Regions from separate parts of the Mesorhizobium sp. M1423 genome, predicted to be linked through region 1. Evidence: riboswitches for the same ligand, from Rfam matches in the RefSeq annotation. Region 1 holds a riboswitch; each other region holds the start of a gene.
What was found. A riboswitch is a leader RNA that binds a small molecule or an ion and turns the genes downstream of it on or off. The one in region 1 is predicted to bind cobalamin.

Region 1 (4,836 bases):
TTGTCGAAAATATCGACCTGAACGATGCGGCCCGCCGTATCGGCGGCTATCGACACCTTGGCCTGCTGCAGATTGGCGTTCTCGGTCTCCTGATAGCGGCCGCCGGTCACCCAGACATAGCTGCCGCCGGCGATCAACGCAGCGGGCAGCACAAACATCAAAAGGAAGCGGCCGGCACGACGCTTCTTCTTCGGCGCCACCGGCGCCGGAGCTACCTGCGGAGCGACCGTTACCGGAGCTGCCGCCGGCTTCGCGGGAGCTTCCATCTCCAGCTTGGCCGCATTCTTATCTACTTTGGCTACCGCGTTCATGCTGCTGCACCTTCCGTATTCTTCACTTTTTCCGAGGGCGGCGTCTCACCATCCGCAAGATTCTGCACCATTGTCTCCAGCGCCTTGACCAGGACGCGGCGATCTTCCGGCGAAACGCCAACGAGCGATTCCTCATACACCTCGCCGGCAAGGCTCTTGACGTGGGCGTAGGCTGCGTTCGCCTTGGCGGTCGGGAAAATCATGCGCACTCGTCTGTCGGTTGCGTCGGGACGGCGCTCGATCCAGCCGCCCTCCTCCATGCGATCGACAAGGCGCGAGACGCTGATCGGCTCGATTTCGAGAAGCTCGGCAAGCCGCGCCTGCGCGACACCCGCCTCCTTGGCGACACGGACCAGAAGCCGCCATTGCGCCGAAGAAAGGCCGAAACCACTGGCGCGCGCCTCGAAGCGCTTGCGCATCAGGCGCTGCACGTCGTGGATCAAAAAGCCCAATCTGTCGATGCCGTCGGAAACCATGAGCGACATATATAATAAGCGTGCTCATAATTCAAGGAGCCGGATTGTGCCAGAGGGTGGCAAATGTGCATGGCAGTCACATCATGAGCGATTGCGAATGAGCATCGTGACCACGAAGAAAGCGCCGACCGAACTGGTGATGATGCCGATCGGCAGTTCCTGCGGCGGCAACAGCGTGCGCGCGAGAAGGTCGCTTGCCAGCAACAGCACCGCTCCGAAGAGGGCGCAGCTTGCAATCAGGCGCAGATGAAGCGGGCCGGCCAGGGTCCTGGACAGATGTGGGATCATCAAGCCAACGAAACCTATGACGCCTGCGACCGAGACAAGGATCGCCGTCGAGAAAGCGGCGACGAGAAATGTCATCCTGCGCATCCGCGCAACCGGGACGCCGAGGCTTTCAGCGGCATTCTCGCCGGCCAGGAAAGCGTCGAGCCGGCGGTGGTTCCAAAGTCCATAAACAAGGATGGTGCCTGCGCCCAGAGCAGCCAGCTCGATATTGTCCCAACGGGCCAGCCCGAGCCCGCCCATCGTCCAGAACAACACCGAGTGAGCGGCGCGCTGGTCTCCGGCAAAGACGAGATAGTTAGTCAAGGCGGTGAACATGAACGAGACGGCAAGCCCGGCGAGGATCAGCCGTTCGGGGCCTTGCCCCCTCACCCGCGAAACCAGCAAAAGCACGATGCCGGCGGCCAATACGCCGCCCGTGAAGGCCGCGACCGGCAACGTCCAGATACCGAAATGGTCGCCAAAAATGGTGATGACGGAAACCGCGCCGGCCGCGGCTCCGGACGACAGGCCGAACAAGAACGGATCTGCGAGGTCGTTGCGCGTTACCGTCTGCAGCAGCGCGCCGATGACGCCCAGCCCGGCGCCGACACAGATGGCCATAATCGTGCGCGGTAGCCTAAGATCGAGGACGATCTTGGCAATCGGGATCTTGCCGGCCGGACCGGACACGATGTCTCCGTCCAGCCCGGCGGCATGTCCGAGCGCAGCAATCACGTCGCTCAACGCGATGACCGTCGATCCATAGGCAATCGACAGCAGAGCAAGAGCGGCAATCGCTGCTGCTCCTGCTGTCATCGCCAATTCGAACGCTCTCTGGCGCAAGCTCAGAAAGCTTCCGGGTGCATCGCCCTGGCGATCTTGCCGATCGCCTCGATGTTGGCAGGCCCAGGCGTCAGTTCGGCATAGCGCAGCGCAATGAAGTGCTCATTTTTGACCGCCTCAGTCTCCTTCATCGCCGGATGAGCTTTCAGGAAATCGAGCAGTTTTCTGTAGCCGCCGTCCTGGTAGTCGAGCAGGATAAGAAATTGCGGATTGCGGGCCGCCACCGTCTCCCAATCCCTATTGCCCCAGCTCGTCGGCATGTCGGCCATGATGTTGTCGCCGCCCGCTGCGGCGATCATGGCGCTGGGGATCGCGAACTTGCCTGATGTGAAGGGTTTGTCTTCGCCGGAGTCGTAAAGAAACACACGCGTTCCCGTGCGGTCGCCGATCTTTGCCGTGATATCGGCGAGCTGCGCCTTCCAGTCCGAAACAAGCTTTCCCGCCTCCGCCTCCTTGCCAAAAATCTTGCCCAGCTTTTCGACATCACCATAGAGCAGGTCCATCGAGGCGGCGGGGCGGTTCTGGTCGAGATGGACGCAACTTTCCGTCAGCACCAGCGTCTTGATACCGTGCGGGGCCAGCGTATCGGGCGTCACCTCGCCGCCAGGCTTCATGCCGTAATACCAGCCGGCGAAGAAGAAATCGGGCTCGACGGCGACGAGGTTTTCGAGGGTCGGGTATTTCGGCGCGAGTTCCGGGATCGCGCCCTGCTCGGCCTTGAATTCCGGACCGACCTTATACCATCCGGTGATGCCGGTCAGGCCGACGATCGATGGTTGCAGCCCCAGCGCGAAGGCCATCTCCGCCATGTTCAGATCTTGGATGACGGCGCGCTTCGGCGCGGCGTCGAACGTCAGCGGCGTGCCGCAGCTATCAACGGTTACCGGGAAAGCGAAGGCGGTCTGGGCAAGTAGGAGGGAGGCAAAAGACAGTACGAGGCGTTTCACGGATGTTGCTCCTTGGTCAAATCGGGATGTGAAGAGGCGCGGTTCGGAACGTCGAAGACCGTGAGTTCGCGGTCTTCGGTGGGATGGCGCAGCCAAAGCACGTCAACGCCGAAAATCTCGCGGATCAACTTCTTGGTCAGCGCCTCGCGCGGACTGGCAAGTGCCTGCAGGCGGGCCTCGTTCATCACCGCGACCCTGGTGGCAAATGGCGTGACAAGCGACAGATCATGAAGCACCGCCACGACGGTCATGCCAAACTGCGATACGAGTTCGAGAAGGTCGCTGCGGGCGCGCGGATCGAGATGATTGGTCGGTTCATCGAGGAACAGGATTTTGGGCTCCTGGGCGATGGCGCGCGCCAACTGGGCGCGTTGCCGCTCGCCACCGGATAGCGAGCCGATCGTGCGGCCGAGCAGCGGCAGCAGGCCGGTTCTGCGAAGTGCTTCAATGACGATGTCGCGTTGCTCGCTCCTCCGTCGCAAGCCGGCATGCGGGACGCGCCCAAGCTCGACGTAGTCGATCACGGCAAGCCGCGGATCAGGCTGGTCGGTCTGGCCAACGACCGCCATGTGCAGTGCCCGCTCGGCGGCCGAAAACCTCTCCAGCCGGCGTCCGGAAAATCTCACATCTCCCGCGCTTGGCCGCAGCGTACCGCATAGCATGCGCAGCAGCGTCGTCTTGCCGGCGCCGTTGGGGCCGATGATGGCGAGGCGGTCGCCCGGCGCTATCGAAAGGCTCACCGCGCTGACCAGGCACCGGCCATTCGTCGTCGCGCTCAGTTCACACGCTTCAAGAAGAGGCTGGGAGGCGTCCAACTTACCGTCACTTTCTCAATGGCGACGGAAGGAAGCTGGACGGACCGGCCGACAAGACCGATGTCCACGTCTCCTCCCGGCACACCCCGTCCGGTCCACTCATGCTGATGGCAGGTCTCCTGGCTCGCGGGTCTTTGCGCCATCCTGCCTTCCCAGCCTTGCCGGTCAGTGGCACTTCGGATTTTTGCTAACCGCTTACAGTTGCGGGGGCAGCCACGGCCTCGATCCGAAGATCTCACCGTGTTCCCTTTTCACCCCTTGCCTTTCGACTCGGGGACCATCAGTCAGCCACCCTAGTTTTCCGCCAATCACAGCGCAATAAGTCTTGTCAGAAGGAGCCATATAGACCTCGTGATGTAATAACGTTACATTTAAAAGGACGTTTGCCCGCTTCCTGTCAAGCCTTTTCGCGCGACGCCTGCGACTTGCCGACGACCGTCGCTCTCGATTTGCGCAGTGCGCAATTTCGATCAAACTGCCTCCGCCAGGAAGCGGCACCATAATCTTGCCAATATAAGACATGGCCAATGTAAAGACTGGGCCAATGTAAAGACTGGGCCAATGCGGAGACTGGGCCAATGCGAGGTGCCAAATGAATCCGACCGAGAAGGCGCTGTGGTTCGTCGAAAGCCATCTGCCCGAAGCAGTCTCGCTGGACGATGTCGCCAAGATCAGCGGGGTGTCGCGCTTTCATGTGACGCGGGCTTTCGGCGCGGCTACCGGCCGTTCGGTGATGAGCTACGTCCGTTCTCGCCGACTGACCGAAGCGGCGCGCAAGCTTGGCGCCGGCGCACCCGACATCCTCTCGGTCGCGCTCGACGCCGGCTATGCCTCGCATGAGGCCTTCACCCGCGCCTTCCGCGACCAGTTCGGCACCACGCCGGAACTGGTGCGCGCACAAGGCTCGCTCGACAACCTCGATCTTGTGGAGCCGATCCTGATGGACCAGTCCTTTCTCGCCACTCTCGAACCGCCGCGTTTTGAGACCAGCCGGCCGTTTCTCATCGCCGGTCTCGGCGAGCGCTACAGCTGCGAAACCAGCGCCGGCATCCCGATGCAGTGGCAGCGGTTCGGCCCCTATATTGGCAACATTCCTGGCGAGATCGGCGACGTCGCCTATGGCGTCTGCGTCAACGGCGACGACGCCGGCAATTTCGACTACATCGCTGGCGTCGAA
Region 2 (4,836 bases), on a different contig from region 1:
GGCTTCCCACAATGGCGAAGAGAACATCTTCACTCGTTCCTTTTGAGCACAAGACCTTCCGTTCGCTATGGTCGGCTGCACTCATTTCGAACCTTGGCACCCTAGTGGAAGGTGCGGCGGCAGCTTGGCTGATGACGAGCATCGCAGCAGTAATTTTTGATCGCCCATTCGTGCTGTGTACCAGCCCTGTGTCTTGCGCAAGTGGTCACGAACGGCTGCCGGAGCCTCGAAGACGCCCTAAAAACACATGTTGCGATTTTTGAACACGCTTGACGTGTTAGATTAATTCATCCACAATGCGTGTGTTGAACACGCGAGGTGAGTTATGAACATGAAAGAGCTTAGGGTTCGACTGGGCATGACTCAAAAAGATTTGGCAGAGCAGATGGCAACGACGCAACAGACTGTGGCCCGTTGGGAAACAGGCAAAACGCAGTTGAACGTCGAGCAGATCAAGGACCTTTGTCTCACGTTGAAATGCACGGTCGAGGAGCTGCTGGGCTGGAAGATTGATGTCGAGGAGTGGCGCACGAGCCCGTTTGCAATTGCCGATGCCGAAACGCGATACGGCACGCTCAGAATCAAGACGACTCTTGGCAGCCGCCAATATCCTATCGATGAAAAGGCGCGTGAATCGATTTTACGTCAGTTGAAGGAACTTCATAATCTGCGTAGAAATAACACAAGCAGGCCATGGCTGTATTGTTGGAGCCTTGACAACAAAATACTCTTGATAAATCCGCAATATGTCCGCACCATTGAGCTTATCGGTGACGATGTAGAGGAGATGCCAGAGTATTATCATCCAGAAATCTATCGGGCTTTGGATGACTGGGATAAGGGTGAGGTTTCAGGAAAGCTGAAGAAAGAATGCGATGCCATCATCGCAGAGATGGGTGATCAGGAAGCCGTGCGCATGGCCTCCTATGTTCGCGTCACATATGACGACGGAGAAGATGAGTGGAACTTCTTGGATGAGGAAACCGCTACGACTTTCTTCGGATTGGAAGCTGCGACCTTTGACGTTCCCCAGTGTAGTTTCGCCGAAGTGGAGGAAGAAGGTTACTACCGAGCGCGATACGCCAACCTTGATCGCGTCGCGGTGATGGAGGTTCCAAGCGACCGTTATCACAGATTGACCGCGCCCGAGGAAGCTTAGAACCATCCACGAAGGGCGCATGTTACATCTCGACCTTGCGTGGTGCGTTTTCAGTACGAGATGACGTTAAGCGTAGGTAGTGGCAGGTAAGAGTGCTCGACCAGAAGCTCAACTGCCTCCTCAATATCGCTGCCGATGTGCCGCAGGACACGTCCACGGGAGCGTGGATAGGCGTGAAGTTCCTGCACTCCACGGTCCGCTCTCCCATCGCCGGTGTGTGCCCGACGCCATCTTGTGGACGAGGTTGGCCGCCTGCACCCGGTTGTATTCCGGCTTGCGGTCCGCCTGGGCGGTCCGCCGCGATGGCTATCTCCATGTCAATCGGCGCCGAACTTTGACTGCCCGCTGCTTTTGATGAATTTGGCGAGGTCCCGCGCATAATCACTCTTGGTCTTCTCCTTGAGGCCCTGTGTCGCGAACTTGTGGTCCAGCAGGGCAAACAGGTCCAAGTCCCCTTCCGCCTGTGGCGCTGGCTTGCCCTCACCGCCCTCGGTTTCCCAATTGGGGACCGCTTCTGCGCGCTGCACCGTGGCGATTGTCCGCCCAAGACGCATCACAAGATCGAACGCCAAACCGTGCGCGTGCACGACGATTTGCCGCTCAGGCCTCATTTGGACAGGACTTGAGCTGGCCCGGTGGTTTGAGCCGGGTTACCTTGAGCCGGTGGGCTGCGAACAAGCAGTTCGAGACATTGGCCTCGATCACTTCGCAACACGCCGCTGCGCCTGGCCTCGGTGTGCTCCCCCCGAAATCGTTGTGTCATATCACCGAGGGCATCACGGCCAACAGCTTCCACATGGGCAACAGCCTCGCCATTGAGCCGAATATGGTCGCGAGCAGATCACCAACGAAGCGGTCGGAACCTCGGAGCCGAAGTTCGACGCCGAGGTGGTTCGCATGATGCGCTAAGCAGCACCACGGCGCTTGCCGGTATGTTTGCTGCCGGCAGCCGACGAACTCCTATCCTCCTGGACAAGGGCGCCGTGCGTCATTGCTTTGATTTACCGGCCGCTCAAGGCTTCCACAGTTTTCGCTTTCGAGGCGACCTTTGGAACATGCCAACGGAAATTTAACATAACGACATAAACATTTCTTTATGCGGCGTTGACAAAGAAGCGAACTGCTGTAATTGTCTCCCGCGTCGTGGTTCTCCGTACGGCGCTGCCGCAGCGGAGCTAAGAGGGAAGCCGGTGCGATGCCGGCGCTGCCCCCGCAACTGTTAGCGGCGAGCCAACCCCACTCATGTCACTGAGGCGAATAGCCTTGGGAAGACGGGTAGAGGCTATGACCCCGCGAGCCAGGAGACCTGCCACGGCGAATTACGTCCACGGGCGGGGTGTCTCGGTGGCCGCTGCAGCCTGGCGTTCGTGCCGGCCTGCTAGCGCCTTCCTTGTCACCGACGCCCCAACCATCGGGGTCTGGCATGAGTGTCTCTCAGCAAATTCCTGTAGCAACGCTCGGCGTGCCCCGCTTCGGTCGTCGGCGAGAACTGAAATTCGCGCTTGAAAGCTACTGGTCCGGAAAATCGTCCGCTGCCGACCTTCTCACGACCGCGAAGGCGCTCCGTGCCGCTAGCTGGGAGGAGCAGCACGATCGCGGCGTGTCGAAAATCCCGTCGAACGACTTCTCGCTCTACGACCATGTGCTCGACACCGCAGCCATGGTCGGCGCCGTTCCATCCCGTTACGGCTGGAATAGCGGCGAGGTTCCACTTGACATCTACTTCGCAATGGCGCGGGGCAACCAGGGTCAGACGGAGGATTGTCGACACGCTGGTCACCAGCAGGCGGCTCATCGGTCTGATGTAACCGCGATGGAAATGACCAAGTGGTTTGACACCAACTATCACTACATTGTGCCGGAACTCAACGATGATCAGACGTTCGCCCTCTCGTCGACGAAACCGGTCGATTACTTCATCGAGGCTAAAGCTCTCGGCGTTCACACACGCCCAGTCATCCTTGGACCGATCACCTTCCTCAAGCTGGCGAAATCGCCTGCCGAAGGATTCGATCCCATCGCGCTCCTGCCGCGGCTGCTGCCCGTCTACGAGCAACTCCTGCAGAGGCTGAAGCTGTCTGGAGCCGACTGGGTGCAGATCGATGAGCCAGCGCTTGTCCTCGATCTGAACCCGAATGAACGAGCTGCGTTCGAATTCGCCTATGGCCAGCTGTCAAAAGCCGCGCCCGAGCTGAAGATCATGCTGGCTACCTATTTCGGGCCGCTGGGAGACAATCTCGAAACCGCGGTTTCTCTGCCCCTGGCCGGGCTGCATATTGATCTCGTGCGCGCTCCCGAGCAGCTGGAAACGGTGGGTCGGCTCGCACCGAAGGATCTGGTGCTCTCGCTTGGCTTGATCGATGGCCGCAACGTCTGGCGTGCGAACCTGCCCGCCATTCTCGACCGCATCAAACCGATCGTCGCCGGCTGGCCCTTGGACCGCGTCGAGATCGCGCCTTCTTGCTCGATGCTGCATGTGCCGATCGACCTCCGCATGGAGACGGAACTCGACGCGGACATCAGGTCGTGGCTCGCCTTCGCGGCCCAGAAGACCGACGAGTTGGTGTTGCTTGCCCGGGCCCTGTCCCAAGGCAGGGATGCGGTGGCAGGCGCGTTGAAAGCGTCTGCCGAGGCTGCCGCCACTCGCGTGACATCCACGAAGATCCATGACCCGCTGGTTGAGGGGCGGATCGCCAGCATTGACGACAGCATGAAGCGACGAGAGAGCGCTTTTGCCGAGCGCTCCAGAGTCCAGGCCGGCACGCTCGGGCTGCCGCCGTTCCCGACGACGACCATCGGGTCCTTCCCGCAGACGCCGCAGGTACGCAGGGCGCGGGCCGCTCATGCGAAGGACCAGCTGAGCTATGTCGACTACGAGACCTTCCTGAAGAAGGAGATCGAGGCTGCAATTCGCTGGCAGGAAGAGATCGGGCTGGACGTGCTGGTGCACGGTGAGTTCGAACGAAACGACATGGTACAGCATTTCGGCGAGCAGCTGTCCGGCTTCGCCTTCACCCAGCATGCCTGGGTGCAGAGCTATGGGTCGCGTTACGTGCGCCCCCCCATCATCTTCGGCGACGTATCGAGGCCCAATCCGATGACGCTGCGCTGGTGGCAGTTCGCCCAGTCGCTTACGGAAAACCCTGTGAAGGGAATGCTCACAGGCCCAGTGACCATTCTCAACTGGTCATTTGTTCGCGACGACGTACCCCGCTCCGAAGCATGCCGCCAGATCGCGCTCGCCATCCGCGACGAAGTGACGGATCTCGAATGGTCCGGCGCAAGGATGATCCAGATCGATGAGGCCGCGTTTCGCGAAGGATTGCCACTGCGCCAGTCTGATTGGAACGACTATCTCGACTGGGCTGTCGAATGCTTCCGGATCGCTTCAACGGGTGTAAAGGACGCGACTCAAATCCATACCCACATGTGCTATTCGGAGTTCAACGAGATCATCGACGCGATCGCTGAAATGGATGCGGATGTCATTTCGATTGAGACGTCGCGCTCGAAAATGGAACTGCTGGACGCCTTCACGAGCTCCAAATATCCGAATGAAATCGGGCCCGGAGTCTACGACATTCACTCACCACGGGTCCCGGAAGTCGGCGAGATTTCGGATCTCGTCATGCTTGCCCGCGAGCGACTGTCCGATGCCCAACTGTGGGTAAACCCGG
Region 3 (4,836 bases), on a different contig from region 1:
AACATCAACGAGCCGCTGCGCGCCCAGGTGATCAGCGCCTCGGTCGAAGTGACGAGAAAACCCTTGTCGGCGAGTTCGTTGTTGATCTCCAGGAAGAACGGATCATCCTCCCCCACCGGTCTGCCGGTGTTGGGGTCGATGAGGCCCTTGGGCTTCGGCGCGACGAGCGTGCCGGAACTGTCGTTCAATCCCATTCCAGCGCTCCTTTTTTCCATTCATAGGCAAAGCCGATGGTCAGCACCGCCAAAAACACCATCATCGACCAGAAACCGAGCATGCCGATCTGACTGAACGACACTGCCCAAGGAAACAGGAAGGCCACCTCCAGATCGAAGATGATGAACAGGATCGACACCAGGTAGAAGCGGATGTCGAACTTCATGCGGGCGTCGTCGAACGAGTTGAAGCCGCACTCATAGGCGGAAAGCTTTTCCGGATCGGGGTTGCGGTAAGCCACCAGGAACGGTGCGGCGAGCAGCGCCAGGCCGACGACCAGCGCCACGCCGATGAACAGGACGATGGGCAGGTACGAACCTAAAAGTGCGTTCATGCTGCAGTTTTCCGTTGGCGGCCAATCCACTCTGATTACAGCACCGGACCCACTTGCGGAAGCGTGACAGATTAACCACTGAACCGTTTTAAGGGGGCTCTATGCTGCAACGCGGCGAGGGTTAGCGCAGCGCTTTCGGCGAAGCAAGTCAAACCTTGTTCAAATCGCGGTGCTGGACGGCATATCCGGGAAAACTGGTCCGATCCGCTCCTGTTTGATTTCCTTCACTTTTCACTCCACTTTTCTCTCCTGACATAGATGCCGCCAAAACCTTGCTAGCATGGGGCGGAATCGCAGGTCATTTTCTCTGTCTAACATCGTCCGGATACCGCCTTCATGAAGGAAAAAATCTCGCTTGCCCTGGCCCGTCGCATTGCGCTTGCGGCACAGGGATTCAATGACCCGCGCCCCAGCGGCACGCCTGACCGCCGGCATCTGGCCCGGGTGCTTGCCCGTACCGGCCTGCTGCAGATCGATTCCGTCAGCGCCGTGGTTCGCGCCCATTATATGCCGCTCTATTCGCGGCTTGGCCCCTACAAGCTGGCGCTGCTCGACGACGCCGCGGTGACACGCAAGCGCATGGTCTTCGAATATTGGGCGCATGAAGCCTCGTTCCTACCCGTCGAGACCTATCCGCTGATGCGCTGGCGCATGCAGCGGGCCGAGCGCGGCGAGGAAATGTACAGCGGACTGGCAAAATGGGGCCGCGAGCACGCCGCCTACATTGAGGACATCTATCGCGAGGTCGCTGAACGAGGCCCGATCGCGGCGTCGGCTTTCGAAGGCCAGAAGGGCTCGGGCGGCTGGTGGGGCTGGAGCCATGCCAAGCATGCCTTCGAATGGCTGTTCTGGGCGGGCCGCATCACCACGGCGCACCGGCGTGGTTTCGAGCGGTTCTACGATCTGCCGGAGCGCGTGCTGCCGCCAACGGTACTCGCTTTGCCAGTTCCGTCCCCCGCGGACGCCCACCGCGAACTGCTGCGCATCTCCGCCCGCGCCCATGGCGTCGCCACGGCGGGCGATCTGCGCGACTATTTCCGCCTCTCGCCCGCCGACATCAAGGGCCGCATCGAGGAACTGGTCGAGGCTGGCGACCTGTTGCCGGTGAGCGTCGAAGGCTGGAGCAAAACAGCCTATCTCCACAAGGACGCCCGTTTGCCGCGCAGGATCGAGGCGCGCGCCTTGCTTGCGCCGTTCGATCCCGTCGTCTTCGAGCGGTCGCGCACCGAGCGGTTGTTCGACTTCCACTACCGCATCGAGATCTACACGCCGGCCGAAAAGCGCCAGTATGGCTATTATGTGCTGCCGTTCCTGCTCGGCGACAGCATCGTCGGGCGCGTCGACCTCAGGGCCGACCGCCCGGCCGGCGTATTGCGCGTCCATGCCGCCTATTCGGAGCCCGGCGCCCCGCCGCAAACTGCCGCCGCCCTTTTCGAGGAATTGAAGCAGATGCAGGGTTGGCTCGGGCTCGAGCGCATCGAGGTGACGGCTGCCGGCGACCTCGGCCAGCCGCTCGCAGATATCGCCGCGTCATAGACGTGCGTTGACACGACTGCCTCCACAAGCCTAAATCCGTTCCAGACGGTCCCCTGCCCGCAACGGCAAGGGCCAAGAGGGAATGCGGTGCGAAATCTCGATTTCAAATCCGCGGCTGTCCCCGCAACTGTAAGCGACGAGCCAAGGCCGAAAACCACTGGGATATTCCCGGGAAGGCGGCACCCAGGCGATGACCCGCGAGCCAGGAGACCTGCCGTCTAGGACATAAGAATCCGATCGCCTGGCGGGTTTTCCGGGCAAGGAGCCTGATTTGGAACGCGACAGCAGTTTTCCGGCTGAGACAGCGGATTTATTGTCCGGCCATGGTGATTCCCCGGCCGGCGTCACCGTCATCGTCTGCTCGTCCTGCCGTGACGAGACCGGTTCGGACGCTCATCCCCGCGCCGGCGAACTGCTCGCCGAGGACACGCGCCGCGCCGCTTCCAGCGAAAACATTAAAATCCGCACCGTCGAATGCCTCGGCAATTGCAAGCGCCGGCTCAGCGCCGCGATGCTGCGCGACGGCTGCTGGAGCTATGTCTTCGGCGACCTGACCACGACCAGCGGCACCGATCTGGTGACGGGGGCAAAGCTGTTCGCTACTTCGACGGACGGCCTCATTCCGTGGCGCGGCCGTCCCGATTGCCTGAAGCGCGGCTTGGTTGCCCGCATCCCTCCCCTCGACCTTTTGAAGGACTTGATATGACTTCCCCAGATTCGGCCGCCAACGTTTCGCGCGTCCCCTGCACCGTCGTCACCGGCTTTCTCGGCGCCGGCAAGACGACGCTGATCCGCCATTTGCTCGAAAACGCCAAAGGCAAGCGCCTGGCCATCATCGTCAACGAGTTCGGCGATATCGGCATCGACGGCGAGATCCTGAAGGGCTGCGGCATCGACACTTGCCCCGAGGAAAACATCGTCGAGCTGGCCAATGGCTGCATCTGCTGCACTGTCGCCGACGACTTTGTCCCCGCGCTCGACCAGATCCTGTCGCTGACGCCGAAGGTCGACCACATCCTGATCGAGACGTCCGGGCTGGCCCTGCCCAAGCCGCTGGTCCAGGCCTTCCAGTGGCCGTCGGTGAAAAGCCGCGTCACGGTCGATGGCGTCATCGCCGTCGTCGACGGGCCGGCGCTGGCTGATGGCCGCGTTGCCAACGACATGGACGCCCTGCAGGCGCAGCGCGCGCAGGACGAGACGCTCGACCATGACGATCCTGTCGAGGAGGTGTTCGAAGACCAGCTCGCTTGTGCCGACCTGATCATCCTGTCGAAGAGCGACCTGCTGGACGCAGCCGGCGCGGCGCGCGCCAATGCCGTCATCGGCAAGCATGTTGCGCGGGCGGTGAGGATCGTGCCGACCTCGCAAGGCAAGGTCGATCCGTCGGTGCTGCTCGGCCTTGGTCTCACCGTCGAGGACGACATCGAGAACCGCAAGACCCATCACGACGACGAGCTCGACCACGAACATGACGACTTTGACTCGTTCGTCATCGACATTGCGTCGGTGTCCGACCCGGACGAGCTGGCACAACGCGTCGCCACGGCGGCGGAGGAAGAAAACGTATTGCGCGTCAAGGGTTTCGTCGACGTCGGCGGCAAGCCGATGCGGCTCTTGCTGCAGGCCGTCGGTCCGCGCGTCAACCACTATTACGACCGCGCCTGGACCGCTGAAGACGATCGCCGCTCGCGCCTCGTCGTCATCGGCCTGAAAGGGCTGAACCGCCCGGCGATCGAGCGTATCCTCGCCGGCTGATCCCAGGTACGAGCCGCGATGCACATCCTCACCACCACATCCGCCTCGCTCGACGATCTCGCCGAGCCTGTCGATCTCAGGCAAACGCCTGCGGATGTCGTGGCGCTGTCCTTCACCGACAGCGACCTCGCCGGGCTGGCGGCGGCGTGGAAGGCAGATGCGGACCGCCTGCCGTCGATGCGGCTCGCCGCCTTGCGCGACCTGCGCCACCCGATGTCCGTCGACCTCTGGATCGACAGCGTCGCCCGCCACGCCAAGGTCGTCCTGGTCCGCATCCTCGGCGGTTACGACTGGTGGCGCTACGGCTGCGACCAGCTTGCCGTTGTCGCGCGAAATCGCGGTATTAAGCTGGCGCTCCTACCGGGCGAGAGCCACGACGAGGATTTGCGGCTGATCGAAGGCTCGACGCTGCCGCGCCAGGAACTTGATGGTCTGCTCGACTATTTCCGCGAAGGTGGCCCGGCGAATATGACGGCGCTGGTGCAGAGGTTGGCAAGTCTCGCCGGATCGGGTGCGGCGGTCGCTGAACCTGTCAGCGTGCCAAAGGCGGGATTTTACGAGCCGGGACGCGGCGTTATAGAAAGAATGGACTTATCAAGCGTCGGCATTCCTTCGCGCCCCCCTCTGTCCTGCCGGACATCTCCCCCACAAGGGGGGAGATCGGCTGTCACTGACCGTCTCGCGACTTCTGCAACATCGAACATTGACGAAGGCGACGATGACCAGGCGATCTCCCCCCTTGTGGGGGAGATGTCCGGCAGGACAGAGGGGGGCGCGAAGGAACGCAGCCTAAACCTACCGTCCGCCGAACCCGCCCCCATCATCCCCATCCTGTTCTACCGCTCGATGCTGCTCGCCGCCGATGTCGCGCCCATCGACGCGCTTTTCGAAGCGCTGGGCGTACGCGGCATGGTTCCCGTGCCTATTTTCGTCTCCAGCCTCAAGGACCCGGCATCGCTCGCCTTTGTCGAAACCGCGTTTGCCGCGCTGAACCC

Region 2: linked by a shared signal. The riboswitch ahead of metE (5-methyltetrahydropteroyltriglutamate--homocysteine S-methyltransferase) and the one ahead of NKG95_RS25890 (ABC transporter ATP-binding protein) in region 1 are both predicted to bind cobalamin.
Region 3: linked by a shared signal. The riboswitch ahead of NKG95_RS03135 (DUF1636 family protein) and the one ahead of NKG95_RS25890 (ABC transporter ATP-binding protein) in region 1 are both predicted to bind cobalamin.

The regions. Positions count from the first base shown of each region.
Region 1 covers NZ_JAMYKU010000024.1:91,455-96,290, reverse strand. The annotation lists gene NKG95_RS25910 (HlyD family secretion protein) at 1-311, opposite strand, end outside; gene NKG95_RS25905 (MarR family winged helix-turn-helix transcriptional regulator) at 308-787, opposite strand; gene NKG95_RS25900 (FecCD family ABC transporter permease) at 869-1,870, opposite strand; gene NKG95_RS25895 (ABC transporter substrate-binding protein) at 1,900-2,844, opposite strand; gene NKG95_RS25890 (ABC transporter ATP-binding protein) at 2,841-3,659, opposite strand; cobalamin riboswitch at 3,752-3,956, opposite strand; gene NKG95_RS25885 (GyrI-like domain-containing protein) at 4,252-4,836, shown strand, end outside.
Region 2 covers NZ_JAMYKU010000019.1:70,542-75,377, forward strand. The annotation lists gene NKG95_RS22665 (MFS transporter) at 12-263, shown strand; gene NKG95_RS22670 (helix-turn-helix transcriptional regulator) at 326-1,159, shown strand; gene NKG95_RS22675 (hypothetical protein) at 1,477-1,731, opposite strand; cobalamin riboswitch at 2,287-2,487, shown strand; gene metE (5-methyltetrahydropteroyltriglutamate--homocysteine S-methyltransferase) at 2,583-4,836, shown strand, end outside.
Region 3 covers NZ_JAMYKU010000002.1:60,580-65,415, forward strand. The annotation lists gene NKG95_RS03120 (NuoB/complex I 20 kDa subunit family protein) at 1-194, opposite strand, end outside; gene NKG95_RS03125 (NADH-quinone oxidoreductase subunit A) at 185-550, opposite strand; gene NKG95_RS03130 (winged helix-turn-helix domain-containing protein) at 887-2,086, shown strand; cobalamin riboswitch at 2,116-2,319, shown strand; gene NKG95_RS03135 (DUF1636 family protein) at 2,358-2,792, shown strand; gene cobW (cobalamin biosynthesis protein CobW) at 2,789-3,841, shown strand; gene NKG95_RS03145 (cobaltochelatase subunit CobN) at 3,860-4,836, shown strand, end outside.